DNA from 4 places in the Sinorhizobium sojae CCBAU 05684 genome. Region 1 is predicted to be linked to each of the others. Evidence: riboswitches for the same ligand, from Rfam matches in the RefSeq annotation. Region 1 holds a riboswitch; each other region holds the start of a gene.

Region 1 (7,015 bases):
CAGCTTCGATCCGAGATCCGCCTGCACATGGGCCGCGCTGGTCGGGCTGATCCTGCCAGAGGTGTTGGCGCTTGGCGCCGCCAGCGGCCGCCCGAAGCGCGCGATCACGCGGCGCGAGAAGCCCTCAGGCATGCGCAGGCCGAGCGTGTCGAGACCGGCGGAGGCGAGCGCATGCACGCTGCTTTTCGGCCGCTGCGGCAGGATCAGCGTCAGCGGACCGGGCCAGAAGGCCTCCGCCAGTTGCCGCGAAACCGCATCGAAGACCACATGCTCCTCAGCCATCGCCGTGTCCGAGACATGGCAGATCAGCGGATTGAAACGGGGCCGGCCCTTCATCTCGTAGATTCGGCTGATAGCCTCTGCATTGGTCGCATCCGCCGCCAGGCCGTAGACTGTTTCGGTCGGGATCGCGACGGGCTCGCCTGCGGAAAGCACCGCACAGGCCGTCTCGATCGCCCGGTCGGGTTCGCTGCGCGTGTCGATGATTTCGGCCATGGGCGTTCGTCTTCCTTTCCGCAGCTTCCTACTGCATGTTTCCTTGAATCGGAACCGATTTGAGGAAACATGCAGCGATTCAAAGTGCTATAGCGGCCTTTTTTTTGCGCGTCTTTTCAGACGCGCAAAGGTCGCTGCAACTCTTTAAATCTGCGCATCGAGCTTTCCGAAAATCGGGTACGACTTTCGGGCCGATGCGCTAGAGACTGCGTATGATCTTGCGCAGCGCCTCGTCGCGTGCGCCAAGCATGAGCACGTTCTTCAGCGCCACCTTCGGGTCCTGCGTACGGAAGATCAGGCCGTTGCCGCGCACATTGCGGTTGACGACCATCCGCCCTTCGTCCGTGCCGGGCTCGATGGCAACGGCAAAATACATGCGCGAATACCCGGCCTGGATCCGGTCGAAGAAGTGCGTCTCGTCGCCGAGATCGGAAAAGAAATTGGCGAAATAGAAAGCCCAGGTCACGTCTTGCGATCGAGCGAGCCGGGTCGTAGCGGCCGTCACGTGGCAATAGCCAAGATGCGGGCTCGCGGCGAGCGTCCGGTGAAAGATCATCTTCGGGAAATTGATCGAGGCGTGAAAGCTGTTGATCCGCCTGTAAGTCGCTTCTCCCGCGGCGGTCAGCTTGCGTCCGGTCTTCTCCGCCACCTCCTCATAGCTCAGATAGCGCCGCTGCTCGGGCGTTTGGCGCCGTCGCTCGATGCGGCCGGTTCGCAGGAACTCGGTGTGGACGGCCGCTTTTGTCACCGGTGACGGCGCCTTTTCAGAGGCGTCGTAATATCTGAGCTTTGCCATCGACCTCTGCGCGCCTTCGCGAAAAAAGCGGGGTTGAACCGTCGTCGGACGCTAAACCATCAGGGTTAACAGAGTATTTTTCGTACCTTCTGCGCTAGGCTCGTTCACAGGCCTCGTCGCAAACGGGATGCTTGCTTTCGCGCTTGGGCAGGCGCTGACGAAAAAATTATCAGTCGACCAGCAATTGCCCTATCGCCTTGTTTATTATGGAGAAAAACAATGTGTTCGTCACAAAGTGCCGCGGCAAGGGGTCTGTCGTCTTTCCAGAATGGAATGTCGTTTATCGGCACTTGTGCGGGCTGCTAGACCGCTTAGATGGGGACACTCGAGGTGCCGCCCTGAGCGGGGCGGAGAATTGGGAAGCCGGTCAAATCCCGGCGCTGCCCCCGCAACGGTGGTGGAGTGAGGCCACGGCACCAAGCCACTGGACGTCAATGTCCGGGAAGGCGCCGGGGCGGGTCCTTCGCGGGACGGCTCCAGAGCCCGGAAACCAGCCTTGAGCACATCGACCGTAACAGGTTGCGGCGGGCAGCCGGACGGAGCCATGGCGCACGGCCTGTTGCCGTGGGCGGTTCCTGTCCTGCCTCTCCGAATCATGGCGAACGAGGATATGGGCATGGACATTCAGAGCGAAATGCTGCGCAAGCTGAAGACCCGTCGCGAAGGCTATAGCCTCGACCGGGACTTCTATATCGATCCCGACTATTATCGTCAGGATCTGGAAAACATCTGGTACAAGGATTGGCTTTTCATCGGCCACGATTGCGAGATCCCGCGGGCCGGCAACTATTTCACGGTGCAGGTCGGCGACTATCCGATCGTCATCGTTCGCGACCGGCAGGGAACGATCCGGGCGCTCCATAATTCCTGCCGCCATCGCGGCTCGCGCGTCTGCACGCAGCACAAGGGCTCTTCGGCCAAGCTCGTTTGTCCCTACCATCAATGGACCTACGAGCTGGACGGAAAGCTGCTATTCGCGCGGCAGATGCCGGACGGCTTCGATCTGGCGGCGCACAGCCTGAAGCCGGTGCATTGCGAGACCGTCGGCGGCTACATCTTCATCAGCCTTGCCGACGAGCCGATGAATTTCCAGCCGTTCCGCGACGTGGCTTCCGGCTACCTTGCGCCGCATCGTATCGGCGAGACGAAGGTCGCCTTCGAAAGCACGATCATCGAGAAGGGCAATTGGAAGCTCGTCTGGGAGAACAACCGGGAGTGCTACCACTGCGCGGCCAATCATCCCGAGCTGTGCCGCACCTATCCCGAAGCGCCGACGGTGACGGGGGTGCATGGCGCGATGAATGATCCGGAGATCAACGCCCATTGGCAAAAATGCGAGGCGGCCGGCCTGCCGAGCGCCTTCAAGATCGGATCGGCCGGGCAGTTCCGCATGACACGCATGCCGCTGATCAACGGTGCCGAGAGTTACACCATGTCGGGTCAGAGGGCCGTGGAAAAGCCGCTTTCCTCCGACGCGAGGACAGGCGGCATCGGCACATTGCTGCTCTTCCATTATCCGACGACGTGGAACCATATTCTCGGTGACCATGCGATCACCTTCCGCGTGCTGCCCCTCGGCCCCGAAACAACCCAGGTGACGACCAAGTGGCTCGTCAACAAGGAGGCGGTCGAAGGCGTCGACTATAAGCTTGACGACCTCATCCATGTCTGGACCGAGACCAACGATCAGGACCGCCAGATCGTCGAGGAGAACGCCTTCGGCATCCGCTCGCCGGCTTACCAGCCGGGTCCCTATTCGGTCGAGCACGAGGGCGGCGTGATGCAATTCGTCGAATGGTATTCACGCTACATGCTTGAGCGCCTTGAGCGCGGCGCAACGCCTCTTTCGCGGGTGGCATGATCATGGAAATGGCCCGTTCCTTCCATCATTTCGACGAGCTCAGTCCCTGGATCGACCGCCAGCACATGCTCGAATGCATCTCGGTGGTGGCCGAGACGGCGGATGTGATGACCTTCACCTTCCGCTCCGACAGGCCGGCCTGGTTCCGCTACCTGCCCGGGCAGTTCGTAACTCTCGAACTGCCCGTCGGGGAGGAGCCGGTGATGCGCACCTATACGCTCTCGTCCTCGCCGTCGCGGCCGCTCTCCGTTTCGATCACCGCCAAGGCGCAACGGGACAGCATCGGCACCCGCTGGATGTTCGACAATCTGAAGCCGGGCATGGTGCTGAAGGCGTTCGGTCCGCTCGGCGACTTCAGCTTCGTGCGCCATACGGGCGAAAAATATCTCTTTATCTCAGCCGGCTCGGGCATCACGCCGATGATGTCGATGATACGCTGGATGGCGGATTGCGCGCCGGATTCCGATGTCACCTTCATTTCCTGCGCGAGGCGCCCGGAGGATCTCTTGTTCAAGCCGGAACTGGAGATCCTCGCCCGGCAGATGCCGCATCTCAATCTCGGCTTCCTGGTCGAGGGGCACGAGGCGCGTCATGGTTGGCACGGGCTGCGCGGCCGTATCGACGCCACGAAGCTGCCGCTGCTCGCGCCGGATTTCCTGGACCGAACGGTCTTCTGCTGCGGTCCCGAGCCCTTCATGCGCGGCGTCCGGGAGATGCTCCAGTCCGTCGGGTTCGACCTGGCCCGCTACCACCAGGAAAGCTTCCAGCCAGCGGCGGCACCCGCTGCCGAAGAACTCGCCATCCGAGCCGGTGCGCCGGGCGCCGAGGCGGGAACGTCGAAGGTGATTTTCACCATGAGCGGCAAAGAAGTGGAGGCGATCCCGGGCCAGACCATTCTCCAGACCGCGCGTGCCAACGGCGTCCGGATCGGAGCTGCTTGCGAAGGTGGCATTTGCGGCACATGCCGGGTGTTGAAGATCGCCGGCGAAGTGGACATGAACCACAATGGCGGCATTCTCGACGATGAGGTCGAAGAGGGCTACATCCTGGCCTGCTGTTCGCGCCCGCGCGGGGACGTGCAAATCGAGGCGTAGCCGAAGAGCCGACTATTTGGATCCTACAGCGCCGTGGCTCCCGCTATCGGCGCTGTACGTCTTTGGATCCACGCACTATGCGGGGCTGCGTCCTCAAGCGGTCTAGCGGAAGCACCCTCTCTGCCCGAATCTTATAGGGGCGAAAGCCGGCAGGGCAGGGGCATTCCCCTGGCTCCCTGATATAAACCTAGCGCCGCTCGGTCCGATTGGGCAGCCGCGCCTCCGCAGCCTTTATGTCGATCGTGCCGGTGACCGTCGTATCCACGGCCCCGTCGACGCCGCTGCCGGAGCCGCTCTCCGCATCGGCACGGCTGATCAGCAGCGGTTGCGCCAAGGCGGTGGCGGCTGCGGCGCTTGCGGTCGGTGACATGCCGACGGTCGCCGACGCGACCACGGTCAGCGCCGGCGGCTTTTCCGGTAGCAGATCTCCATGCGGCCAGATCGTCTTCAGTTGTGCGGCACTCATCGCCGCCACGTTCACGTCGATGTCGTTGAGGGTGCCGGGCACGCGGTAAGGGCAGCGTTTCTTCCCGCAATTATGCCCCGACGAGAACTGCCAGAGCGCGTATTCCTCCCAGTTTCCCATCGGAAAGACCTTGCGGATGTCGGGCTTGTAGCGCGCATACCAAAGCGGCAGGCGGGACAAAAGCCGATGCTTGAAGCGATTGTCGGCAATGTATTTCGCCGTGACATGGTTGGTATAGAGAATGGGATAGCGCCCGGTACGGGCCTTGATGTGCCCGGCGAAGATCGCGGCGTCTTCGAGCGACATGAACTGCTCGGGATCGATGCCTTCGATATCGAGGACCATCAATTCGTCTTCGCGCGGATCCGCATAGTCGAGGAAGTGGTTTGCCTGGTCGACGGGATTGCCCGGCCGAGCCAGATGATACGCGCCCCAGAGCAGGCCGTGCAAACGGGCGATCATGCGCCGCGTCTGGTATAGCTCCCGGCTAACCGCATATTTCCGCCACATCGTCTTGCAATGGGCGACCGTGTCGCCGCCGTGGTCGCCGGTGCAGCTGAAGCTTTCGGGCAGCCCGTCCGAGGCCTTGGCGATGAATCCGGCGATGCGCTTGTCCTTCAGCATCGCTTCCCAGTCGATGCCGTTCAATTCATAGGCATCGATGATGATGGCGTTCTGCGATTCTTTCCAGGGTTCGGTGTTGGCGGCGCGTGCATTCGCCGCCGCGAAGGTCAGGCCCATCAGGACCGCCAGGCGCAAGATCGTCCCCGAGATCGAGAGTCCCCGCTTTTCCATTCTCTGAGATTGCCGACTTCGAGTTAAAAGGTCGTAAATCCCAGCCCCGCCGGCATCCTGCGCGAGACCGTCGCGCCTGTACACTGACCTATGACTGTAAACGTCGGTCCGTCTCGGCGCAGGATTGCAATGAAAACGGGAAGGGGCAGACAGCGCGACCGCGGAACGAACGGTGCCACTCATGCGTTTGCGGGTTAAGTCACGGAATCGGGAAGACGCGGCCCGATCACGTAATCCTGAAAGTTCGAGGATGAATCCAGGCGGGAAACTGCACGCTTTCCTGTTCCAACGCGTGCTCGTATGGCGAGCATATGCACGAGCTCCAACAAACATGGAGGAGAGAATGAGCATGACCAGAGGCAGGTGGCTTTCCTGCGCGGTCGCGGTCCTCGCGTTCGCGGCGTCGGCGGCCCCTTCGCAAGCCTTGACGCCTTTGCCCTCGAAGGTCGTCGTCCAAAGCGACGTGATCGATGCTCAGATCCGCTTCCGGCGCGGCGATTCCTTCAACGGTTATCGTGGCTACCGGTACTATCGGCCCGGCTACCGCTATTATAGGGGATTGTGGTATCCGAGGGCGGCGTTCAGGCGTGAGTTCATCCGGCCGCCAATGCGTCTCAACACCCGGCATATCGACTGGTGCTACGATCGCTATCGGTCCTACAGGGCTTCTGACAACACTTACCAGCCCTATAATGGCCCGCGCCGGCAATGCTATTCGCCCTATAACTAGAGCGGGATGGGCCTGCACGCGTCCACCCCGCTTCATCTGAAATTCCTGCGACTGTCATGAGACTATGCTGGCCTCGCAATCAGCTTCAGACTTGGCGGATGTCGGTCGCTCAGCGGCCGTGCTCCATGTTGCGTCGTGGTTTCGAGTGCGGTGCGGATCGGGATATGCACAGCCCGTGCGACGGCTGCGCAAGTCAACATTGACGTTTACGTAAAAATCAATAGTGTGCCTGTATGGAGCATGAGCGAAGCGGTCCCAAGCACTGGCCGCGCGCGAGGAGGAGCAGCATGTACAAGGCACCGGTCGATGAGATCGCATTTACCTTGAAGCACGTGGCCGGCATGGCGGACGCCTTGGGTGCAGGGATGTTCGGCGAGCTAGGCGAGGACCTCGTCGACGCGATCCTTTCGGAAGCAGGGCGCTTTGCCACGGAAGAGGTGGCGCCGCTCGGCGACGTTGGCGACAGACAGGGAGCCCGCCTCGTGGATGGGTCGGTGAAGACGCCGGACGGCTGGCGCGAACTTTACCACAACTGGATCGCCGGCGGCTGGAACGGGCTTACGGCGCCGGAGGACTTCGGCGGTCAGAACCTGCCGCATATGCTGCACGTCGCCGCCATGGAGATGTGGAACAGCGGTTCGATGGCCTTTGCGCTGGGCCCGACGCTGACCATGGGTGCGATCGAGGCATTGGAGAAGCACGGCACCAACGCGCTGAAGGAAACTTTTCTGCCGAAGATGGTCTCCGGCGAGTGGATGGGGACGATGAACCTCACGGA
Region 2 (7,015 bases), 1.5 Mb from region 1:
GGGAGACGATGCGGTCCAGGGCGGCCGGCCCGCCCTCGAGCAGCAATATGTCGTCCGTCTCGATCACCACATCGGGAAGCGGCGCCAGATGCGTGCCGCGCCGGAAGATGGCGATGACGACGGCGCCGCCGTCGCCGATCCTGACGAGGTTGCTCACGGGCTTGCCGATCGCCGGCGAGCCGGGCGCCGCCATGGCTTCCGCCGTATAGTCGGTGATCTCGATCGCCTGATTTACCGAGACCTCCTGGCTCTTGCGCTCCGGTACCAGGCGATAGGCAAGCAGCAGGAAGACGCAGCCGACAAGCGCAAGCGAAGCGCCGACCGGCGTGAAATCGAACATCGAGAAACTTTCGCCGGTGAGGTCTGCACGCATCCGCGAGACGACGACGTTCGGCGACGTGCCGACCTGCGTCATCAGCCCGCCGATCAGCGAGCCGAAGGCCATCGGCATCAGAAAGACCGAGGGCTGCACCTTCGAGCGCCGGGCAAACTGAAACGCGACCGGAATCATGATCGCGAGCGCACCGATATTCTTGATGAAGGCCGAGAGCACGGTGACGGTGACCACGAGAAGCGCAAGCTGCGCCCGCACCGACTGCAGTTCCGGCAGGAAGCGCTGGATCGCCGCATCCACGATGCCCGAACGGGCAACGCCGGCGCTGACGATCAGGGCACTGGCGACGATGATGACGATGTCGTCGCTGAAGCCGTCAAAGGCATGGTCAAAGGGCACGATGCCGACGGCCACCGAAAGCATCAGCGCCGAGCAGGCGACGATGTCGTACCGGAGCCGACCCCATACGAAAAAGACCATCATGGCGCCGATGACGATAAACGAGAGGAACTGGTCGGCGGTCATAAGCGAGTACCTGAAGCAACGACTGATCGGACATGGGCCTTTTGCAACGCACCACCCGGCCGGTATCGGACGGGCAGCCTCGTTGCGCCGCCGTCCGACGGCCTGGCGAGTTTCCCTCTACATCCTCTAAAGCATCCATCGGATGCAACTGAAATATCGCGGAATTCCTGGCGAAGCGCCCCGCCTTCACCAGGAAACTGCGCCGGACCCCCGCCTTTTCTTGGATCGCCTGCGAAGAAGGAATAAGATGTTAGGAGCAGTTGAAGGCCTGACAACGGTTCCTCGCTTTGGAAATGCGCCCGGATGCCACCAGGAACACCAGCATGAAGATTGCCCTTGCCGTTTTCTACGCGACGCTTGCGCTCGCTGCCTGCACGCCCGCGACACGCACGGTCGGTTACGGGCCCGGCCTCGAGCCGATTCCCGGCAGCATCACCTATGGCGGCCAGCCGCGCACGAAACTGACCAAGGCGCCCATCGGCAGCATCGTCCCGCACCAGTTCTTCGATCGATTTGGATATCGAGTCTATGAGACCTACATCATCGAACCGGATCGCTCGCTGCGCCTGACAAGCCGCCGCATAGACTACGACATCTTCGACGATTGACTTGCGAAGGAGGGCGAGATGCCCTGCAAAGCTTTGAAAAATGCGGTTCCCCTGATCGTTGCGGCGCTCCTTTCGGGCGCCTGCACGGTGACCTATGCGGGCGGCTACGGCTATGGGCTCGAGCCGATCCCCGGCAGCATCACCTATGGCGGCCAGCCGCGCACGAAGCTGACCAAGTCGCCCATCGGCAGCATCGTCCCCCATCAATTCATCGATCGCTTCGGGCGGCGGGTCTACGAGACCTACGTGATCGAGCCGGATCGCTCGCTGCGCCTGGTAAGCCGCCGCTACCGCGACCTGCCCTTCTTCGACGATTAGCGCATCGGCCCGAATATCGGAAAGGGCGATGCGCGGATTCAAGGAGCTACAGAGACCTTGCGCGTCCGACAAGACGCGTGGCGTCGTGAAGCGAAATCTTCTCCCGCCCCCATTGCGTCCCGCGCAGACTCATGCGACCAAGGGCGCGATGGTGCTGCTGCCCTTGATCCGGCAGCGGCTGAAAAGGGAACACGGTGAGGATGCCCGAAAGGGGCCGATCCCGTGGCTGCCCCCGCAACTGTGAGCGGAAAGCGCATCTACAACATGTCACTGGCCGGGAGGCTGGGAAGACGTGGAGGCGCCTCGACCCGCGAGCCAGGAGACCTGCCATCGAACCGATCAACCACAACGGACGGGGTGTTCCGATGGAAAAGAAGTGGCTTCTGCCTGGCGGGCAATCGTCGGTCCGGATTTTCGCTATCTTCTCTGCGGCCCCGCTTGTAAAGCTGGCAGGGGCCGGCGGAGAACAGCCATGGCGAATTCGCATCAATCAGCGCACAAGATAACGCTTTCGACCGAGTGCCACTTCACAGGCGGGCCCTGCCGTCCGGGCGCCCAGTTGCTTGCCATGCTCAACCGCAGCGTTTCGGCGCTCGGCAAGCCGCTCGACGATGATTTCGCGATCGCCGGCACGGTGTGCATGGCCGCCTGCACGCGGCCCTGCACCATTGCCTTCCAGGCGTCGGGCACGGCGACCTATCTCTTCGGCGATGTCGATGTGGAAGAGAATATCGACGATCTCGTCGACTTCGCCGTCGCCCATGCGGACGGCGGCCCGAGACCTGCCGGCGGCGGCAATCTCGCCCGCGTCCCGGCGGCGCTGATCGTCTCCGAAGCCCTTGCCGGGCATTTCCAGTGAGGGGGGCCGTCTGGTCATCGTCGCAGTTCGTCCGTCGGTCAGCCGGCCTATTCAGTGGAGCTACAGCGCCGCGCGTCTTTTCAAAGGCGCAAAGGTCACCGTAACTCTTTGAATCTGCGCATCGAGCTTTCGGAAAATCGGGTACGATTTTCGGGCCGATGCGCTGGCGCCCGGCTGGAAATCGCGGGGGCGATCGCCTATTTGACGCGATGCGACCGTCGGAAGGGGGAAGGGTGGGAATGACTGACCAAAGCGCGATCTGCACACCGGATGACGTGTTGAAATTCTGGTTCGAGGAGCTTTCCTACGAACACTGGTTCACTCCGAGCGCCGAACTCGATCGCGAGTGCGCGCGGCGATTCCAGGACACGCATCTGGCGCTTTCGAGGCATGTCGACGACGTCTGGCGGGCGAACCCGCGCAATTGGCTTGCGGCTCCTTCTCTTCGACCAGCTCCCGCGCAACATGTATCGCGGATCGCCGCTGGCGTTTGCGACCGACGGCCTGGCCTTGCGCGAGGCGCAGCTTGCCATAGGCGCTAGCGCCGACATGGCGGTGCCGCCGGAATGGCGCGCCTTCTTCTACATGCCGTTCGAGCATTCCGAGAACCTCGCCGATCAGACGACGGCCGTGAAGCTCTTTACCGAGCTCGGCGAGCCAAACTATCTCGATTATGCGATTCGCCATCGCCAGGTGATCGAGCAGTTCGGTCGCTTTCCGCATCGCAACGCCATCGTCGGGCGCAGATCGACCTCGGCGGAGGAGGCCTATCTCGCCCAGCCCGGCGCGGGATTTTGACGGTGCTTCGTTGACGGGAAGGTCGTAAGAGGTGGCGGCGGTGTGCCGGTTTTGCATGTTTTCGCCATGTTCCTTATGGAGATCGGACAAGGGCCGTGATCGCTTGGCGGCGCCATCGGCGAGAGACGGATTGCGAAGGATTTTGAATTGCGTTCGGCAGCACACTTGACCGCCCTTTTGTTTGCCCTGGTTGCGCTGGCGCTCGCGGGCGGCGCGCCGGCGACGGCACAGGAAGCGGCTCAGCCCTTAGAGCAGAGCGAGCCTCGTCAACAATCGCCCGCAACGGCGGTCGAGCCTGCACAGCCAGCGCAGCCGCCGAGGCAAGCCGGGGCGGACGCCGAAGCTGCCGCAACGCCGGCACTGCAGCAGGCGGAAACGCAACTGGCCAAAGCCGAGCGCGATCTGCAGCAGCTTGGGGAGCGCGTTGCAAATGCAAAGGACGACGAACGCCTTGCCGAACTGAAAGTAGAGGCTGACGCTCTTGCCAAGGACATCGTTTCGGCGTCTGCGGCCCTCCAACCACGACTCGACGAGATCAAGGCCCGCCTGGAAGAGCTCGGCGAACCGCCGGGCGAGGACCAGCCGGCGGAAGCGGCAATCGTGACGGAGGAGCGGCAGCGCCTGCTTGCCGAACGCGCGGCGATCAATGCGGTCGCGGCCCGGGCGGAAAGTCTTGCCGCCGAGGCGAGAAGGCTCGCCAACACGATTACCGCGACCCGGCGCGCGCTGTTCTCAAACACATTGCTGAGGCAAACGGACGTGTCGGCAGAGATGCTGAGCGAGGCGGTCGCGGCGACGGTGGCCGAAGCTGCCGCATTGTGGCGCAGCGTCAGCAGCTGGCTGACCTTTGCCTGGACCTACAAGCGCGTGCCCTTCCTCAGCGCGATATTCCTGTCGCTCTGTGCGGCGCTGCTCTTCCTGGCCGGAGGGTACCGGCTCTTCGCTCCCTTTCTCCAGCGATATGACGAGGAGCCCACCTATTTCCGGCAATTGTCGGTGGCATTCTGGTCGACACTGATCCCGACCGCGGCGCTGACGGCCTTCGCCGCTTCGAGCTATTTCTTCCTCGACAGCTTCAATGTGCTCCGGCCCGATATCGCGCCGATCATTGCCGTCACGCTCGGCATAGGCGTCGCGCTGTTCTTTGTGACGAGACTTGCCAACTCTGTCCTGTCGCCGACGCGCTCGGGCTGGCGGCTCGTGCGGCTCTCGGACCGCGGTGCAAAAGTGCTGATGGTGCCGATCTTCGTGATGGCGCTCGTCAATGGCCTGGACTACCTGCTCGGGAGCATCAGCGAAGCGCTTGGTTCGCCCGTGATATTGACGGTTGCCAAGAGCTTCCTCGCGTCGATCATCATCGGGCTCATCCTGATGTCGATGGCCTGGATACGGCCGGTGCTCAGGCGCGACGACCCTTTCGACGCCCCGGGTCGCCCGTGGCCGCGCATCATATCCGTATCGCTCCTGGCCATGGGAGCGGCGCTGATCGCCATCGCGCTTGCGGGCTATGTCGGGCTGGCGCGCTTCGTCGCCACACAGATCATCGTCACCGGTGCGATCCTGGTCATGATGTATATCGGGTTTCTCACCGGAAAATCGGTCGCCAAGCACGGCGCTTTTGCGGAGACGATTGTCGGTCGCTACCTCGAACGGCGGTTCAACCTCGAGCCGGTAGCGCTCGATCAGATTGGCCTTGCGGCGGGGCTCGGCATCTATGCGCTCGTTCTTCTGTCCTTCATCCCGCTTATCCTGCTCCAATGGGGCTTCCAGGTCGCCGACATCGAATCCTGGGCCTATCGCCTCCTTACCGAGATCCGGATCGGCACGATCACCATTTCGCTGGTGGGCATTCTCGCCGGGCTGCTGTTCTTTGCGTTCGGCTACGCGGTGACGCGGTGGATGCAGGCCTGGATCGACAGGAACGTGATGGCGCGGAGCCGCGTCGATGCCGGCGTGCGCAATTCGATCCGCACCGGTATCGGCTATATCGGCATCGGCGTCGCGGCCATCATTGCCGTTTCGGCGGCGGGCTTCGATCTCTCCAGCCTCGCCCTGGTCGCCGGTGCTCTCTCGCTTGGCGTTGGCTTCGGTCTGCAGAACGTCGTTTCGAATTTCGTCTCGGGCCTGATCCTGCTGGTCGAAAGACCTTTCAAGGTGGGCGACTGGATCGTCAGCGGCACGACGGAAGGCTTCGTGCGACGCATTTCCGTCCGCGCAACCGAAATAGAGACATTCCAGCAGCAATCGATCATCGTGCCGAATTCCGAACTCATCAACGCGTCTGTCGGCAACTGGACGCATCGCAATCGCGTCGGGCGGGCGGAGGTTGCGGTGGGTGTCAGCTATGACAGCGATCCCCGCCGCGTCATGCAGATTCTGCTCGAAATCGCCGAGCAGCACCCCATGGTCCTGAAAAATCCGGAGCCGGCGGTCGCCTTCATGAACTTCGGCGAGTTCTCACTGGATTTCGAGTTGCGGGTATATCTGGCCGATCTCCTGACCGGCGTGGACGTGCGCAACGACCTGCGCGTTGCGATCTTCGAGCGCTTCCGAGAGGAGGGAATCGAGATTCCGTTTCCCCAGCGCAACCTCAATATCCATATCGAAGGTGACGACGACAACCAAAAGGCGGCGCTGGAAAAGGCCCTCGAAGATGAAGGTTTTTCCAAGTCCCGCGCGAAACGCGTGATGACGAGGTTGCAGCCCGTCGATGAAGACGCACCGGAGCCTGACGCTCGGAAGAAGAGCTGAATTCGGCTAATCGATTCTTACAAACGAGGCCGGCGGCACTACGGCGCCGTGCGTCTTTCAGGACGCACAAAGGACGCTGTAAGTTTTTGATCCACACATCGAACTTTCCGAAAATCGGGTCCGATTTTCGGGCCGATGCGGTAGGGCACCGCCGGTCTATGCATCAGGCGCCGGTCAAGCGTGATGGCCGCTGACGGCCTTGGCCAGTTCGCCGGCCAGTTCCTGGCTGGTGCAATGGGAAACATCGCCCAGAGACAGCATGCCGACCATGCGCTTATCGTCGTTGATGACCGGAAGTCGGCGAATCTTCTTCGACTCCATCAGGTGAATGGCGTCTTCGACGGATTCGCTGGTGCGGCAGTAAACGATCTCCTTCGTCATGACGTCGCGGGCGGTGAGCGAAGAGACGTCATCGCCATTGGCAAAGGCGCGCAACGTAACGTCGCGGTCCGTTACCATGCCGATCAGGCGGTCATTTTCGCCGACGGGCAAGGCGCCGATATCCTCCTCTTTCATGATGCGCGCGATGGTACGCAAGTCCGTGTCCGGCCCGATCCAACGAACGCCGGGATGCATGGCTTCTTCGGTTCTCATCATACCCTCCATCTGTCAGCTGAAACCCATTATACGCGATAAATCGTGGCTAATCGTGGGTATTCGCATGATGGGAAGGGAAATCCGCCGGCTCTGTTCAGGTCAACCGCCGTCGCCGCTCCAGTTCCGCCTCCGTCGGCTGCTCGAACTCGAAGGAGCCGGTCACGACGTCACCAGCGCGGACGTATTTGTTGACCGTTACGCCTGATCCGGAAACCCGTGAGCCGA
Region 3 (7,015 bases), 1.4 Mb from region 1:
TGCGCAGGGTAACATCGACGCGAGGACGGCCGAGCACGGCAAGCGGCACGATTTCGTAGCCGGTCACCCGGCGCGAGGCCATGTCCCAGAGGGGCTTGGCGCCGATCAGCGCCAGCGCCTGGGCGATGTCGTCGCCGCCGGTGCGCATGTTGGAAGTGCCCCAGGCGGTGAGCCCGAAGGAGGTCGGCCATTCGCCGTGGTCCTGCAGGTAGCGACGGATGAGCAGTTCGGCCGATTTCTTACCGAGCTCATAGGCCGCCGGTGTCGGCACGGCGCGGCTGTCGACGGAATAGAAGTTACGGCCGGTCGGCAGCACGTCGGGGCGCCCGCGCGTCGGAGCGCCGGATGGGCCAGGCGGAACGAAGCGGCCGTCGAGGCCGGTGAGCAGGCCCTTGATCTCGGCTGCACCGGAGCTTTCGATCGAGGGCTTCAGCCGAAGTTCGACCTCGTTGAGCACGGCCCGCGTGTTGGTCCAGTCCTCCGGGCAGGCGATTTCGCCGGAGACGAGCTTCGCCGCAAGCAGTTCGATGCGCTCGACCGTGTCGCCGGCGGTGCGCCAGGGAGCGTCCGAGAGGGTGGCGAGTAGGTCGGGCTTGGGGCCGGGCCATGGAGTGGAGTGGATGCAGTCGAGGGGGTCGAAGGGTTGAGGCGGGAGCGGGGAGATGGCCGATAGGCCATAGGGGGTAACTTCAGCACCACGCCCCAATCCCGCATCCACCGCAATCGCCCGCTGCAGGCTCTGGTCCCCGCCCTCGCTTAAGCCCCGCGGCACACGCGCAAGCGCAACGGTAAGGTCGGTCAGCAGCCGTCCTTGAGGCGCCACGCCGAAAATATGGAGCCCGTCGCGGATCTGCATCTCCTTGAGATCGCAGAGATAGGCGTCAAGCTTCTCCAGCGCCGCCTCGTCGCTGTCGCCCCTGTCGATGCCGGCGTCGTGGTCGAGGCCGATGTCGCGCACGAGGTCGAGGATCTGGCGGCTGAGCAGACGCAGGCGGCGCGGATCGCCGCCTGCCGCCTCGTAATACTCGTCGACCAGCGCCTCCAGATCCTTGAGCGGCCCGTAGGATTCCGCCCGCGTCAAAGGCGGGGTCAGGTGGTCGATGATGACGGCACTCGTTCGGCGCTTGGCCTGCGTGCCCTCGCCCGGATCGTTGACGATGAAGGGATAGAGGTGCGGCGTCGGCCCGAAGATTGCCTCGGGATAGCAGGCCTCGGAGAGCGCCAGCGCCTTTCCGGGCAGCCATTCGAGATTGCCGTGCTTGCCCATGTGAATGATCGCATCGGCACCGAAGACCTGGCGCAGATAGGCGTAGAAGGCGATGTAGCCATGCGGCGGCACGAGGTCCGGCGCATGATAGGTCTCCTTCGGATCGATATTGTAGCCGCGCGCCGGCTGGATGCCGACCAGGACATCGCCGAAACGGGCGAGCGGAAGCGCAAAGGCATCATCGAGGAAGAAAGGATCGGCCTCGGGCGCCCCCCAGCGCTCCGTCACCTCCTCTTGAATCTTTCTCGGAAGAGACGCGAAGAAGTCCCTGTATCGATTCAGGGAAATGCTCTCGCGGATCTCCCGGTCGCGGCTCGCGGCATTGGTCGGCCCGGCCATCAGGAAGCGCATCAGCGCGTCGCCGTCGTCGGGCACTTGGCCGGCCGGATAGCCCTCCGCCGCCATCGCCCTCAGCACCTCGACCGTGCCCGCCGGCGTGTCGAGGCCGACGCCGTTGCCGAGGCGGCCGTCGCGGTTCGGGTAATTGGCCATGACGACGGCGATCCGGCGCGCATCGGTCTCGGTCCGTCTGAGCTTCGCCCAATTGGCGGCGAGACGGGCGGAAAATTGCACGCGGTCGTCAAGCGGCTCGTGACCGACGATATTGGCTTCGACCAGCGGGTCGTAAACCGAGGCCGCCTTGAAAGAGACGGCGCGGGAAAGGATGCGCCCGTCCACTTCCGGCAAGGCGACATTCATGCCGAGATCGCGCGCCATCAGCCCCTGCGGCGAGGCTTCCCAGGCCGCGCGCGACGAACCCGAGAAAATCACCTGCAAGACCGGCGCCCCCGTCGATTCGAGCACTGTCGGCCGGCGATCGGCACCGGGCGCCGAGACTGCAAAGCCCGTGGCATTCATCACCACGTCAGGAGCAGCCTCGGCAAAGATCGCCTCGAGCGTGCCGATAGAGACCGCGTCCTTGAGGCTGGAGACGAAGACCGGCAAGGCCCGCATGCCTTCCGCAGCCAGTGCCTCGATCATCGCTTCGACAGGCTTGGTCTCGCCGCTCTGGACGAGGGCGCGGTAGAAGCAGATGGCAATGGTGGGCGGGCTATCCGTCTGCGGAACGGTACCCCCGCCGAAACCAACCTGCCGCATCCATTCCCCTACCCCGATCACCCCTGCCCCCGGCCACCAGATGCCGGCCTTGAGCAAGGGCCGCGCCGGTTCCGGCCTCTCTCCGCCATCGATCAACGCCTCGGCATAGTCGAGGAAAAGGCGCGCATTGTCGGCACCGCCTTCGGTGAAATAGGCCCAGAGACGCTCACGGTCCTCAGCCGAAACGGTCGAAAAAGGCTCGAGGCCCGCATCGGGCTTGTCGTCGCCGGGCACCACGGCGATCTGGAACTTGTTCGCGATCGCCGCTGCGTGTAGCGCCTCCAGCACATAGCGGAAATAGCTGGCGCCGCCGAGCGGACGCACGACGATCAGCTTGGCATGCCGTGCCGTCCGCTCGACATAGGTGTCGACCGACATCGGATGCATCAGGTTCATCAGGCTGGCAATGCGCAGGCTCTTTGCGCCCGATCGCTGGCGATGGGCGGCGGCGATCGAGGCAATTTCCGTGTCGGCGGCCGAGAGGAACAGAATATCGGCCGGGCTCTGGCCGAGATCGATCGCTTCATTGCCGTCGGCAATCGTGCCTTTCTGGGCTAGGAGGAGGTGCATGGGACCTCCTCGTGAAAACACCCCTCCCCAATCCCTCCCCACCAGGGGGAAGGGCTGGGCGCCTGCGGCCCTCGCCTGCCCGCTTTCCGCCCCTCAGTCTGACTGAGCCGTTTTTTACGGAGGTGGAGGCGGCGCGGCAAGGTAAGCCCCTCCCCCTGGTGGGGAGGGGTTGGGGAGGGGCTCCTATTGGAGGGGTTCCTCTTGCAAGAGGAGGGGTATTTCGCGTTCAAACCCAAGACCATCTCACACGAGCGCCGCGATCGCCGCGCGTACCGCTGCTTCGTCCATGTCGTGCAGGCCGATGACGACGAGGCGCGTGCCGCGAGTTTCCCCGGGTGCCCAGGTGCGGTCGTAGTATTGATCGATGCGGCTGCCGACCGCCTGGATCAGGAGCCGCATCGGCTTGCCGGGCACATCGGCAAAACCCTTGAGACGCAGTATGTCGTGCTCGGCGATGACGCTCTTCAGCCGCTCGACGAATCCGGCCGGGTCCGTGATCGCACCGACTTCGACGACGAAGCTCTCGAACTCGTCGTGGTCGTGTTCCTCACCTGCCTCGTGCTCCATTTCGTGATGCGACTTGCGATTGGCGATCTCGTCCTCCGTGCCGACGCCGAGGCCGAGCAGGATGGCGGCGGCAACCTCGCCGTTCCGCGCCTCGATCATTGCCGGCCTGCGGCGGATGCGGGAGGCGACCTCCTCGCGCACGGCCTTCACCCCATCGACATCGATGAGGTCGGTCTTGTTGAGGACGATCAGGTCGGCGGCGGTCAGTTGGTCCTCGAAAAGTTCCTCGAGCGGGCTCTCATGGTCGAGATTGTCGTCATTGGCGCGCAGCGCATCGACCTTGTCGTGATCGTCGGCAAAGCGTCCGGCAGCGACCGCGGCGCTGTCCACGACGGTGACAACGCCATCGACCGTCACTTCGCTGCGAATGTCCGGCCAGTTGAAGGCGGCGACCAGCGGCTGCGGCAGCGCAAGACCCGACGTCTCGATGACGATATGGTCGGGGCGATTCTCGCGCTCGAGCAGCTTCGTCATGGTCGGGATGAAGTCGTCGGCGACGGTGCAGCAGATGCAGCCATTGGTGAGCTCGATGATGTCCTCCTCCGAGCAGGCCTCGGCGCCGCAGCCCTTCAAGACGTCGCCGTCGACCCCGAGATCGCCGAATTCGTTGATGATGAGCGCGATGCGCTTGCCGTCGGCATTCTGCAACAGGTTGCGGATCATCGTCGTCTTGCCGGCTCCGAGGAAGCCGGTAATGACGGTGGCCGGGATCTTGCCCTGCTGGGCCTTTGCGCGTGTCATGGTCAACCTTTCATTTTCAGCGGCAGTCCGGCCGCGACGAAATAGACTTCGGCGGATTTCTCCGCGACGATCTGGTGGAGCCGGCCCGCATGGTCTCGAAATTCGCGCGCCATGCGGTTTTCCGGGACGATGCCGAGGCCGACTTCATTGGAAACGAAAACAAGACGGGCCCGAGCGCCCGGCAGGAAGGCGGCGAGAGTCGCGAACTCCGCCGCCATGTCGCGCCCCTCCATCATCAGGTTCGTGACCCAAAGCGTCAGGCAGTCGACGAGGACGGCGTGCTCCGGCGCATCGATGTGGCTGAGCAGACCGACGAGGTCGAGCGGCTCCTCATGGGTCGTCCAGCCTTTGCCCTGCCGCGCCGCCTGGTGATGGACGATGCGGTCGCGCATCTCCTCGTCGAATGCGCGCCCGGTCGCGACATAATGCATCGACAGACCGCTGCCTTCGACGAGTCTTTCGGCAAAGCCGGACTTGCCGGAGCGGGCACCGCCGAGGACGAGCGTCGGGCCGACATTGGAGAGGGTCATGCGAAAAGCCTCAGTTCACGAATGACCAAGGCAGAAAGCAATGCGCTAGGCGCCCGCGGGTCGCGGGACGGAGAAATCTGAAAGCCACGACAACCTCCGTGCTGGCATCGGGGACAATTCTCCCCTCGGGCGGGATGCCCTGACGGATGGCAGGTCTCCTGGCTCACGGCTTCACGGGCCAAGGCATCACACGGAACAGCGCGACGATGCCTGGACCCGAACGGGTCCGCCTCACCTTCCCAGTGCTTACGGCTTCGTGAAAGGCGGACGATTCGTAGAAGAAGAGGCGTCCTGCCCGGCTGATCACGATGCCACACCAGTGGCTTTTCCGGCACGCCACCGCTCCCCGGTGAAACTGCCCATGCAGTCCATCGAAGAGAGGATGGGCATACCCGATAGCGGCCCCTGACCGTTCTACAGTCGCGGGGTCGGCTGCGATAAGGGCGCCCGGTGTGGGTCCGCCCCGCCGCATTCCCATTTACTCCCTCGCACCGGCCCGGCACGAGGGAACCATCCAATTCCCGTTAATTATGAAGCCCTGGCTGCGATGTCAATCGACGCCCTGCGACGCGTTGCCCGCGAATTGCGCCAGATGCCCTCCGTTCGTCCTCCAGGACGCACAAGGGGCGCTGCAACTTTTTGAATCTACGGGGTCGTGGCTACTCACAACAGGTGAGCAGACACTGCTTACCACCGCATGGTAAAAAGCACCGTCTGGAGCTGACCGCGGTGAAGGTGCAGCTCCCGTCTGCCGATCATGTCCGCGAACCTCAAGGAGGTTCGCGTCGGAGGGTGCGATGTCGTATCTGCGTCGTGCCGTAATTGTTGGGTTGAGTTTTGCGCTTGCTGGCTCCCCCCCGGCAGGCGCGGCCGAACCGGTAGGCCAAGCGGTCCGCATCAAGACCGAGGTCAGGGGCGCGGCCGGCCCGCTCGCCGTGCAGGACGCGGTGCACCGCGACGAGCGGATATCGACATCCAGGTCCGGCCTCGGCCAGTTCGTCTTCCGGGATGGCAGCAAGCTCGCGCTCGGCGCCGGCTCCTCCGTAGTCATCGACCGGTTCGTCTTCGACGACTCGAAAACCGTGCAGAATCTGACGATTGCGGCGGCGAAGGGAACGTTCCGCTGGATCAGCGGCAATTCCAGGCACTCCGCCTACCGGATCCTGACGCCGGCCGGAACGATCGGCGTTCGCGGCACCGTATTCGACTTCTATGTCGGCGGCGACGGCACGACGGCCGTCGTGCTGCTGTCGGGCGCGGCCGACTTTTGCGGCCGCGGCGGCTGCCGGCAACTGACGCGCCGCTGCGACTGCGTGATCGCAAAACCCAACGGCGCGATGTCGGACACCCGGCCGGTCAATCGCGGCACGCTCAGGGCGCTTGGCAACCCGCGGGCATTGCCGTTCCTGTCGGGCCAGCAACGGCTTTCGTCTGGCTGGAGCGGCAGCGGCTGCGGCCTTGCGGCTGCCCTTCAAATCCGGCCCGACAAGCTTCCGCCGCCGCGCGTCGACCAGGCGCCGATTACCCCGGAACCCGGGGAGCCTGTAAGGCCGCCCAAGCCGAAGCCGCACAAGCCGGACAGGCCTCATAAGCCCCATAAGCCTGACAAGCCTGACAAGCCTGGCAAACCGGACAGGCCGGACAGGCCTGATAGGCCTGATAGGCCCGACCGACCGGATAGGCCGGATCATCCGAACGGCCACTCTCGCCCGGACAGGCCCGACCGACCCGACAGACCGGATCGCCCAGACAGACCGGACAGGCCGGCCCGGTGGAAATGAGGGCGGAACTCACTCGCCTGCCCCTCCCCTTTCCGTCTCTTCGGCAGGAAAGTGGTCGGCGCGGCGCGGGATGCGGCGATAGAACTCCTCAAGTCCGGGTGCCAAGCCGCCGGCCTTGAGTTTCGCCATGCTCAGAATACGGCGCGTATCGGGCGAACGCACCTGCAGAGCCGCGATCAGCTGCCCATGAATGCGCTGCAGCTCGAAGAATTCCGGGGACGTGGCAAGCGCCTTGCCGCCGACCACGGCGAAAAGCCTCGTTCGCGTCGTCTTGCCCTTGAGAGGCAGAGCCCCGGCATCGAGCAGGGCGCAGCCACCGAGGGCCTTTGCCGTCGTTTCGGATACGAGAATGTCGAAGCCGATGTCCTTGCAGGCGCTTTCGATGCGGGCGGCGACATTCACGGCGTCGCCCACCGCCGAATAGTTGAAATGTATTTCCGCTCCCATATTGCCGACGCAGG
Region 4 (7,015 bases), 1.8 Mb from region 1:
GTGAAACGCTTGTGCAACGCGCAATAACGCAGAATTAGACTATAGTCGGTCCCCGGGTAACGCTGGAATGGGGGTTCAAATGACTGACTCTGTTTCGTCTTCGGCCGATCATGAATCGGAACTCGCGACTATTGCGAGAATGCTGACGCATATCCGCGACAGCGCCCGCGCCTTGGATGCGCAGGCTTTGGAATATTGTGTCGATCTGGCGCTGCAGGCGGTGGCCAATGAAATGCGGGACCGGCGCGACACCGTAGCCGGAGCGGATCTCGATTTCGCGCCGCGGGTGCTGCAGTAGGGAGCGGTCTACCGGTCCAGTTCCGGATAGATCCTGTCGAGGAAGCCCGGCCTGAGCCTTTCGCCCATCATGCAGTCGGCCGCGCGCTCCGCGGCCGCGGGGGTGAGTGCCGGTTCGGGCGTCAGCCCGCTCACTTCGAGAATAAGCTTTTGGCGGATCGCGATCGCGAAATCCTCGGGCTCGTGCACCGGAAGCACGAAAGAACCCGGGCCGCCGATGACGCAGGCCGTGTAATATTCGTCCAGCGGCCCCGTCGAAAAGGACGGGCGGATCATGATCGCCAGCCCGTTGATGATAATGCCGCGTGAGACGGCCTCATCGCGGGCAGGGGGCACAGGCGGCCCCGTATTGTTCGGCCCGTCGCCGGAAATGTCGAGAACGCGCCGCACGCCGGAAAAATCGTTCGACTCAATCTGGTTCGTGCCGAAGAGGATGGCGTTCGAGAGCGAGGTTCCGCGCCTTGGGCCGATCGGCCGGGCCTCGATCATCGAGGCGAAGGCATCGGCGTCTTCGGCGCTTTCGACGACATGCCAGCCGACGACCGAGGCCTCGTTGACGAGCCCCGCCCATTCGAAATAGCCGATGGCGATGCGTCCGAGATAGCCGCCCTCAATCGCATTGATGAAATCCGGATGGCGCAGCGCCTGGACATAGCCGGAGCGTTGCACCCGCGCCTCCTCCATGTCCATCGAGCCGGAGACATCGACGGCCAGCAGCAATTCCACGTCGACATCGGGGGGTACTGCCGCCGTTTGCACAGGGCTGCCGCTAAGAGACAGGATCAATGCCAGAGTGCTCAACATCGCATCTGCCAAAATCAACTCTGCCGTCGGAAGCGTCGCTTTCCGACCGGTCTATTACGGAACTTTATCACAGGATCGCAAATCGGCGACTGTTGCGGTAAGCCGTGGCTACAATAATTGTTGATCGCCGCGCAAAAGCGCGCGGACATTGAACGAGGCCGCCCTGATGCTCCGTGCCGCGCCCTTCAGCGATCTTGCCCGGATCGACCGCCTGCATCGCGCCGCTTTCGATTATTTTCTGCAGCATTCGGATGCGCGCACCGGCCTCGTCGCCGATACGGCGCGGCCCGGTTCACCGGCGAGCATCGCGGCGACCGGCTTCGGGCTCAGCTGCTATCCGGTCGCGGTGGAGCGCGGCTGGATCGGCCGGCGGGATGCGGCCCAGCGCGTGCTCACCGCATTCCGCTTCCTCGACGGCAGCAGGCAGGCAAGCGATCCCCGGGCGAGCGGCTACCGCGGCTTCTATTATCACTTCCTCGATATGCGGACGGGCGAGCGCGCCTGGAACAGCGAGCTTTCGACGATCGACAGCGCGCTGCTCCTTGCCGGTGTGCTGACAGCTGCCGCCTATTTTTCCGGCCGCAACGCGGCCGAGGCGCGCCTCCGCGATCTTGCCGAGCGGCTTTATGCGCGGGCGGACTGGCGTTGGGCGCTCAATGGTGGCGCGACGATCACCATGGGATGGCGGCCGCCCGGACGTTTCCTGAAGCACCGCTGGCGCGGCTATAGCGAGGCGCTGCTGATCTATGTGCTGGCGCTCGGCGCCACCGACCGTGCCATCGCGCCGGAAAGCTATGACGCCTATGCCGCGGCGCATGAATGGCTGACGATCGACGGAGGCCGGCATCTTCACCAGGGACAGTTGTTCATCCATCTCTTTCCGCATGCCTGGGTCGACTTCCGCGCCATTCGCGACGCGGGCATGCAGGAGGCGTCCAGCGATTATTTCGAGAACACGCGCCGGGCGATCAGGCTGCAGCGCGCCCATGCGCAGGCGAACCCGCATGGCTTTGCGGGCTATTGCCGCGAGCTCTGGGGTTTCAGCGCCTGCCATGCGCCACGGGGAAGGATGCGGCTCCGCGACGGGCGCTGGCAGAGGCTGCTCGGCTATGCGGCGCGCGGCGCCCCCTTCGGCGCCGATGACGGTACGCTCGTTCCCTGGGCGCCGCTTGCCGGCCTGCCTTTCGAGCCGGACGCCTGCCTGAGCGGCCTTTCCCACCTGCTCGACCGCTATCCTGCGTTGCTTCGCGACGGGCGCCTTCCCGGCGGCTTCAATCCGAGCCTGCCGGGCGACGGGCCCGAAGGCTGGGTGGACGATCGCGTCGTCGGGCTTGACCAGGGGCTTACGGTCATGATGATCGAGAACTGGCGAAGCGGCTTGCTTTGGGAACTGACGCGCGGCATCGCGCCTTTCAGGCGCGGCCTGGAAAAGGCGGGCTTTACGGGCGGATGGCTTTCGCCACGCGTGCCGACAAACACAGGCAGCAAGTCGAAGGGCGAGGGCGACCCTTGCGCGTCTCATGTAACGGGCGGCGCTGGAGCGTGATAGCGAGGATGGCGTAGCGGATGCAGGAGAGCGGGAGTTTTGCGGCGGCCATCGATTGGCTCACGGCCGCCTTTTCTGAAGTTGCCTGCTCGCTCGGGTCGCCGACGGGCTTCTCGGCCACGGCTGCCTTCTGGGCGGAGGGCTCCACCGAGATGGAGGCCTGCCTTGCCTATCAGGACCGCTTCGCCTCCGGCATGGACGACAAGATCCGGGCGGCGCATCTGATCGCATTCTATTGCCATCGGCTCGGCCTTGCGACCGGTGCGATCTATCTCGCCGCCGGTCTCGTGCCGCGGATCGCAGGGCTCCGTTTCGAGACCTATCCGCGAAGCGAGGGCGGGCGAAGCTTCGAGGCCGGCCGCTTCCATTTTCTCCTCGATGCGCCGTCTGCGGGCGCCAGGGAGCCCGGGGAGGGGAAGCAACGGTTTCACGACGCCTTCGTCCTGCATATGAAACCGATCATCGCGCTCATCAAGCGCCGCTGCGGCCTTTCTGCCCGGGCGCAATGGCGGCTCGCGGCCGACGGCCTGGCGGGCGCCTTCCTGGAAATCGGCCGCCTGCGAGGGCAGGAGGCGGCCGCGGTCGAGCGGGCGCTCGCCATCGTCAGATGCGCGGGCTCGCCGCTGTTATCGCCCGACCTCTATTACGAGGAGATCAAGGCCGAAGGGCATGGGCGTCCTCTCTCCCGGACCTATCGGATGCGCAGCGGCTGTTGTCTCTATTATCGAACGGAAGGCGGCGATTTCTGCGACACCTGCGTGCTGCTGGAACCTGAGACAAGACGGGAGAGATTGAGGGCGCATTTGCGCGCGTCGGAGGGGAAGTCGGCTGAGAATGAGGTGGATTGCCCCTCACCCTAGCCCTCTCCCGGCGTGCGGGGAGAAGGTGCCGGCAGGCGGATGAGGGGCAAAACGAGCTTGGACTAACCGGCCTTCACAACCCGGTCGTTGATGAAGCCGGAGACGACGCCGAGGACGATCCAGAAGGCGAGTGTGGTGGCCAGCGCCGCGACCGCGAATTCCGCGCCGAGGACCGCCGGGACGTTGCTCGAGATATCGAGCGGCTGCGGCGCGCCATAGGCGTGGGGCGCGGCGATCAGCACGAGGCCGGCGACCTTCGCGACGAGTTCCCCGCGCAAGGCCAGCAGGTAGAGACCCGCGGCCGAGAGCAGCACCGTCAGCGCCCACCAGGTTTGGCGCTCGCCAAGGTCGGCAGCCGGGAAGCCGGGCAGTTCCGGCGGCAGGCCGAGGGCCGGCAGCATGTGCACGGCCAGCCACCCGCAGGCACCCCAGAGTGCTCCGTTTGCAAGCGTGATCCGATGGCCGATCGTCAGGCTGATGCCCGCAAGCAGCAGCGAGAAGCCGGCGCCCGTGACGAGATTTGCGAGAAGCGTACCGGAGAAGCGGCTCATGCCGAACAGAATGCCGCCTTCCTCCTCGTGTTCGTGTTCATGGGCATAGGCAGGCGTGATCGGCGAAACGAAGGCAAGCAGCTTTCCGAGCGGCGAAACAGCGTTCAGTGATGAATGCTCTTCGTGGCCAGCGGCCGCAGGCTCGGCGGCCGGTTCTCCGCCCTCGAATTCTTCGGCATGAAGGATCAGCGGCGTTACGCGCAGTTCCTGGGCGGCGGTCATGAAGACGCCTGCGATCAGCCCGGCCACGATTGCGGCCAGAAGTGTCTTGACGATCATGTGTCGATATTCCTCAATGCGGCGCTCCCCCTATGGGGCGCCGTCCAACCAACGCAGTCGGACGCCTTACAGCCCCGTGCGCCTTTCAGGACGCACGAAGGTTGCTGTAAGCGTTTGAATCCACGCATCGTGCTTCGCGAAAATCGGTTCCGATTTTCGGGCCGATGCGCGAGCAGCAACATCATGCCGGATGGCATGTGCGCATGCTCGGAGCACCCGACGGCTCTGTTCAGCTTCGATTCGGAACGCGCAAGGCGTTCCATAGGCTTAGTGGCAGGGGAAGCCGTAGGAATGGCGGGTGTCGTGCGCCGTGTCATGGAGCACGGCCGAATTTGCAAGACCTGCACCGAAGACGAGGAAGCCGCCGATCATAAGGGCAAGAATGCCCGCAACAAGACGATCGCTGAGGGAGAGCGAGACGCTCGAAACGTTAGACGTAGCCATGACAACCTCCGTGATGGCAAGGGATGTTCCCGATTGGGCGTTGCGCCCGCATCGATTGGCAGGTTTCCTGGCTCGCGGCGTCAGGTTTACACCAGGGATTTGCCTCGCCTTCCCAGATCGAACCGCCCTCTCGCGGTCCTTCCCAGTGGCTTTTTCCGGATCGCTCCGGAACGGCAAATTCACGCCGCACTACAGTCGCGGGGTCGGCCGTGATTAAGATGCCCAGCTTGGGTCCATCCGTCACGTTCCCGTTTACTCCCGAAGCGCGTTCGCTTTCCGGGAACCAACCGATCAGCGATGATTATGTGCGGCCGCGCGCGTTGTCAATCGAGGGGACCCGCAAAATGTACAGGGTTCGCGCCAGTCGCGGCCTGCGGACGGCGGCCCGCCGATCTTTCGAAAGTGGCGTTTCGCCTGGTGACCGTAAGGTGCCTCTCGTCTATCTCTACGGTTGCGTTCCCGTACCGGGCGCTTGCGGTTGCGCTTGCGCGATCTGGAGACAAGTCATGGCAGCTTTCGTTCCCGGCCTTGCTTTTGCAGCCACTATCGGTTCCGGCCTGATGGCGGGGCTCTTCTTCGTCTTTTCGGTATGCGTCATGCAGGCGCTGTCGCGGCTTCCGGCGGAACAGGGCATCGCCGCCATGAACGCCATCAATGCGGCGATCCAGAACCCGTTGTTCCTGATCACCTTCATGGGCACTACCCTGCTCGGCCTGGCGCTGATCGTTGCCGCTTTCATAACGGGCGGGCACGGGAGCTACCTGTTTGCCGCCGGCGGGCTCGCCTATCTCGTCGGCACATTTGGGGTGACGGTCATCTTCAACGTTCCCTTGAACGACGCGCTCGCTGCGGCGCGCGGCGAGGCCGCCGCCGCGCTCTGGCAGCAGCGCTACCTGACCGATTGGGTCCGCTGGAATCATGTCCGCACCATTGCCTCGATCGGGGCGCTGGCGCTGTTCGTGCTCGGCCTTGCCCGCAGCTGAGGCATCATCTCAGGCAGTCGTCAGTGCATTGGCGAGGTCGGCGACGAGGTCGTCCGGATGCTCGATGCCGATCGACAGGCGGATGGTCGATTCGAGTACGCCGATCCGGCGCCTGACCTCGATCGGCACGCCCGAATGGGTCATGGCGGCCGGGTGGCTTGCGAGCGATTCCGTGCCGCCGAGACTGACGGCGAGCTTGAAGATCTGCAGCGCGTTCAAGAAGCGGAAGGCCGCCTCCTGGCCGCCGGCTATATCGAAGGAGAAGGTCGAGCCGGCGCCGGTGCACTGAGCGGCAAAGACACGGCCGGCATGCGAGTCTCCGTCGTCGAAGGGCAGGTAGTGGATGCGCTCGACTTTCGGATGGTCGCGCAGGAATTCGGCGACGATGCGGGCGTTGTCGTTCGCCTTCTCCATCCTGACCGCAAGGGTTTCCAATGATCGACCTATCATCCAGCAGGAATGCGGGTCGAGCTGGGTGCCGATCGACCCGCGCAGTGCCTTCACTTGCTTGACGAGCGCCTTGGAGCCGAGGGCCGCGCCGGCGATCAGGTCGGAGTGACCGCCGACATATTTGGTCAGCGAATAGAGCGAGAGGTCCGCGCCATGATCGATCGGGTGCTGGAAGACCGGTCCGAGCAGGGTGTTGTCGCAGGCGAAGATCGGCCGGTGCCCCTGGGTCTCGCCGATCCTGTCGGCGATGCGGCGGATCATGGCGACGTCGACGAGGCTGTTGGTCGGATTGGCCGGCGTCTCGATCAGAATGAAGGCGACGCGGCCCTTCTTCATCGCCTCCTCCGCCGCGGCATTGACGGCTTCCTCGTCGATGCCGTCGGCAAAGCCGACGGCGGAGACGCCGAGATTAGGAAGGGTTTTCGCCAGCAGCGTCTCGGTGCCGCCATAAAGCGGCTGCGAATGCAGGATGACGTCGCCCGGGCGAACGAAGGCAAGCAGCGTGGTCGCGATCGCCGACATTCCGGAGGAAAAGAGTGCGCCTGCTTCCGCCCGCTCGTAAACGGCGAGCCGGTCCTCGACGATCTCGCTGTTCGGATGGTTGAAGCGGGAATAGACGAGCCCGGCGCCGACGCCCGCCGGCGGTTCGCGCCGCCCGGAGACGAAGTCGAAGAAGTCGCGGCCCTCCTCGGCCGAGTGGAAGACGAAGGTGGAGGTGAGAAAGATGGGCGGCTTGACCGCGCCTTCGGAAAGCTCCGGGTCGTAGCCATAATTGAGCATCAGGGTTTCGGGATGCAGTTT

What was found. A riboswitch is a leader RNA that binds a small molecule or an ion and turns the genes downstream of it on or off. The one in region 1 is predicted to bind cobalamin.
Region 2: linked by a shared signal. The riboswitch ahead of SJ05684_RS09590 (DUF1636 family protein) and the one ahead of SJ05684_RS02270 (aromatic ring-hydroxylating oxygenase subunit alpha) in region 1 are both predicted to bind cobalamin.
Region 3: linked by a shared signal. The riboswitch ahead of cobU (bifunctional adenosylcobinamide kinase/adenosylcobinamide-phosphate guanylyltransferase) and the one ahead of SJ05684_RS02270 (aromatic ring-hydroxylating oxygenase subunit alpha) in region 1 are both predicted to bind cobalamin.
Region 4: linked by a shared signal. The riboswitch ahead of SJ05684_RS11130 (CbtB domain-containing protein) and the one ahead of SJ05684_RS02270 (aromatic ring-hydroxylating oxygenase subunit alpha) in region 1 are both predicted to bind cobalamin.

The regions. Positions count from the first base shown of each region.
Region 1 covers NZ_CP023067.1:475,019-482,033, forward strand. The annotation lists gene SJ05684_RS02260 (L-threonylcarbamoyladenylate synthase) at 1-495, opposite strand, end outside; gene SJ05684_RS02265 (DUF6656 family protein) at 695-1,291, opposite strand; cobalamin riboswitch at 1,603-1,804, shown strand; gene SJ05684_RS02270 (aromatic ring-hydroxylating oxygenase subunit alpha) at 1,908-3,152, shown strand; gene SJ05684_RS02275 (FAD-binding oxidoreductase) at 3,149-4,246, shown strand; gene SJ05684_RS02280 (glycoside hydrolase family 25 protein) at 4,434-5,507, opposite strand; gene SJ05684_RS02285 (BA14K family protein) at 5,857-6,237, shown strand; gene SJ05684_RS02290 (acyl-CoA dehydrogenase family protein) at 6,525-7,015, shown strand, end outside.
Region 2 covers NZ_CP023067.1:1,952,900-1,959,914, reverse strand. The annotation lists gene SJ05684_RS09605 (SLC13 family permease) at 1-859, opposite strand, end outside; gene SJ05684_RS09600 (hypothetical protein) at 1,183-1,467, shown strand; gene SJ05684_RS09595 (hypothetical protein) at 1,486-1,785, shown strand; cobalamin riboswitch at 1,918-2,131, shown strand; gene SJ05684_RS09590 (DUF1636 family protein) at 2,258-2,644, shown strand; partial or broken gene SJ05684_RS09585 (DUF924 family protein) at 2,884-3,442, shown strand; gene SJ05684_RS09580 (mechanosensitive ion channel family protein) at 3,590-6,193, shown strand; gene SJ05684_RS09575 (CBS domain-containing protein) at 6,368-6,787, opposite strand; gene SJ05684_RS09570 (dihydrofolate reductase family protein) at 6,885-7,015, opposite strand, start outside.
Region 3 covers NZ_CP023067.1:1,884,964-1,891,978, forward strand. The annotation lists gene cobN (cobaltochelatase subunit CobN) at 1-2,935, opposite strand, end outside; gene cobW (cobalamin biosynthesis protein CobW) at 3,179-4,243, opposite strand; gene cobU (bifunctional adenosylcobinamide kinase/adenosylcobinamide-phosphate guanylyltransferase) at 4,246-4,773, opposite strand; cobalamin riboswitch at 4,905-5,303, opposite strand; gene SJ05684_RS09275 (FecR family protein) at 5,571-6,554, shown strand; gene SJ05684_RS09280 (CHASE2 domain-containing protein) at 6,564-7,015, opposite strand, start outside.
Region 4 covers NZ_CP023067.1:2,268,664-2,275,678, reverse strand. The annotation lists gene SJ05684_RS11155 (hypothetical protein) at 68-298, shown strand; gene SJ05684_RS11150 (DUF1194 domain-containing protein) at 307-1,101, opposite strand; gene SJ05684_RS11145 (glucoamylase family protein) at 1,268-2,647, shown strand; gene SJ05684_RS11140 ((2Fe-2S)-binding protein) at 2,668-3,507, shown strand; gene SJ05684_RS11135 (CbtA family protein) at 3,570-4,337, opposite strand; gene SJ05684_RS11130 (CbtB domain-containing protein) at 4,605-4,781, opposite strand; cobalamin riboswitch at 4,822-5,084, opposite strand; gene SJ05684_RS11125 (anthrone oxygenase family protein) at 5,288-5,764, shown strand; gene SJ05684_RS11120 (cystathionine gamma-synthase family protein) at 5,774-7,015, opposite strand, start outside.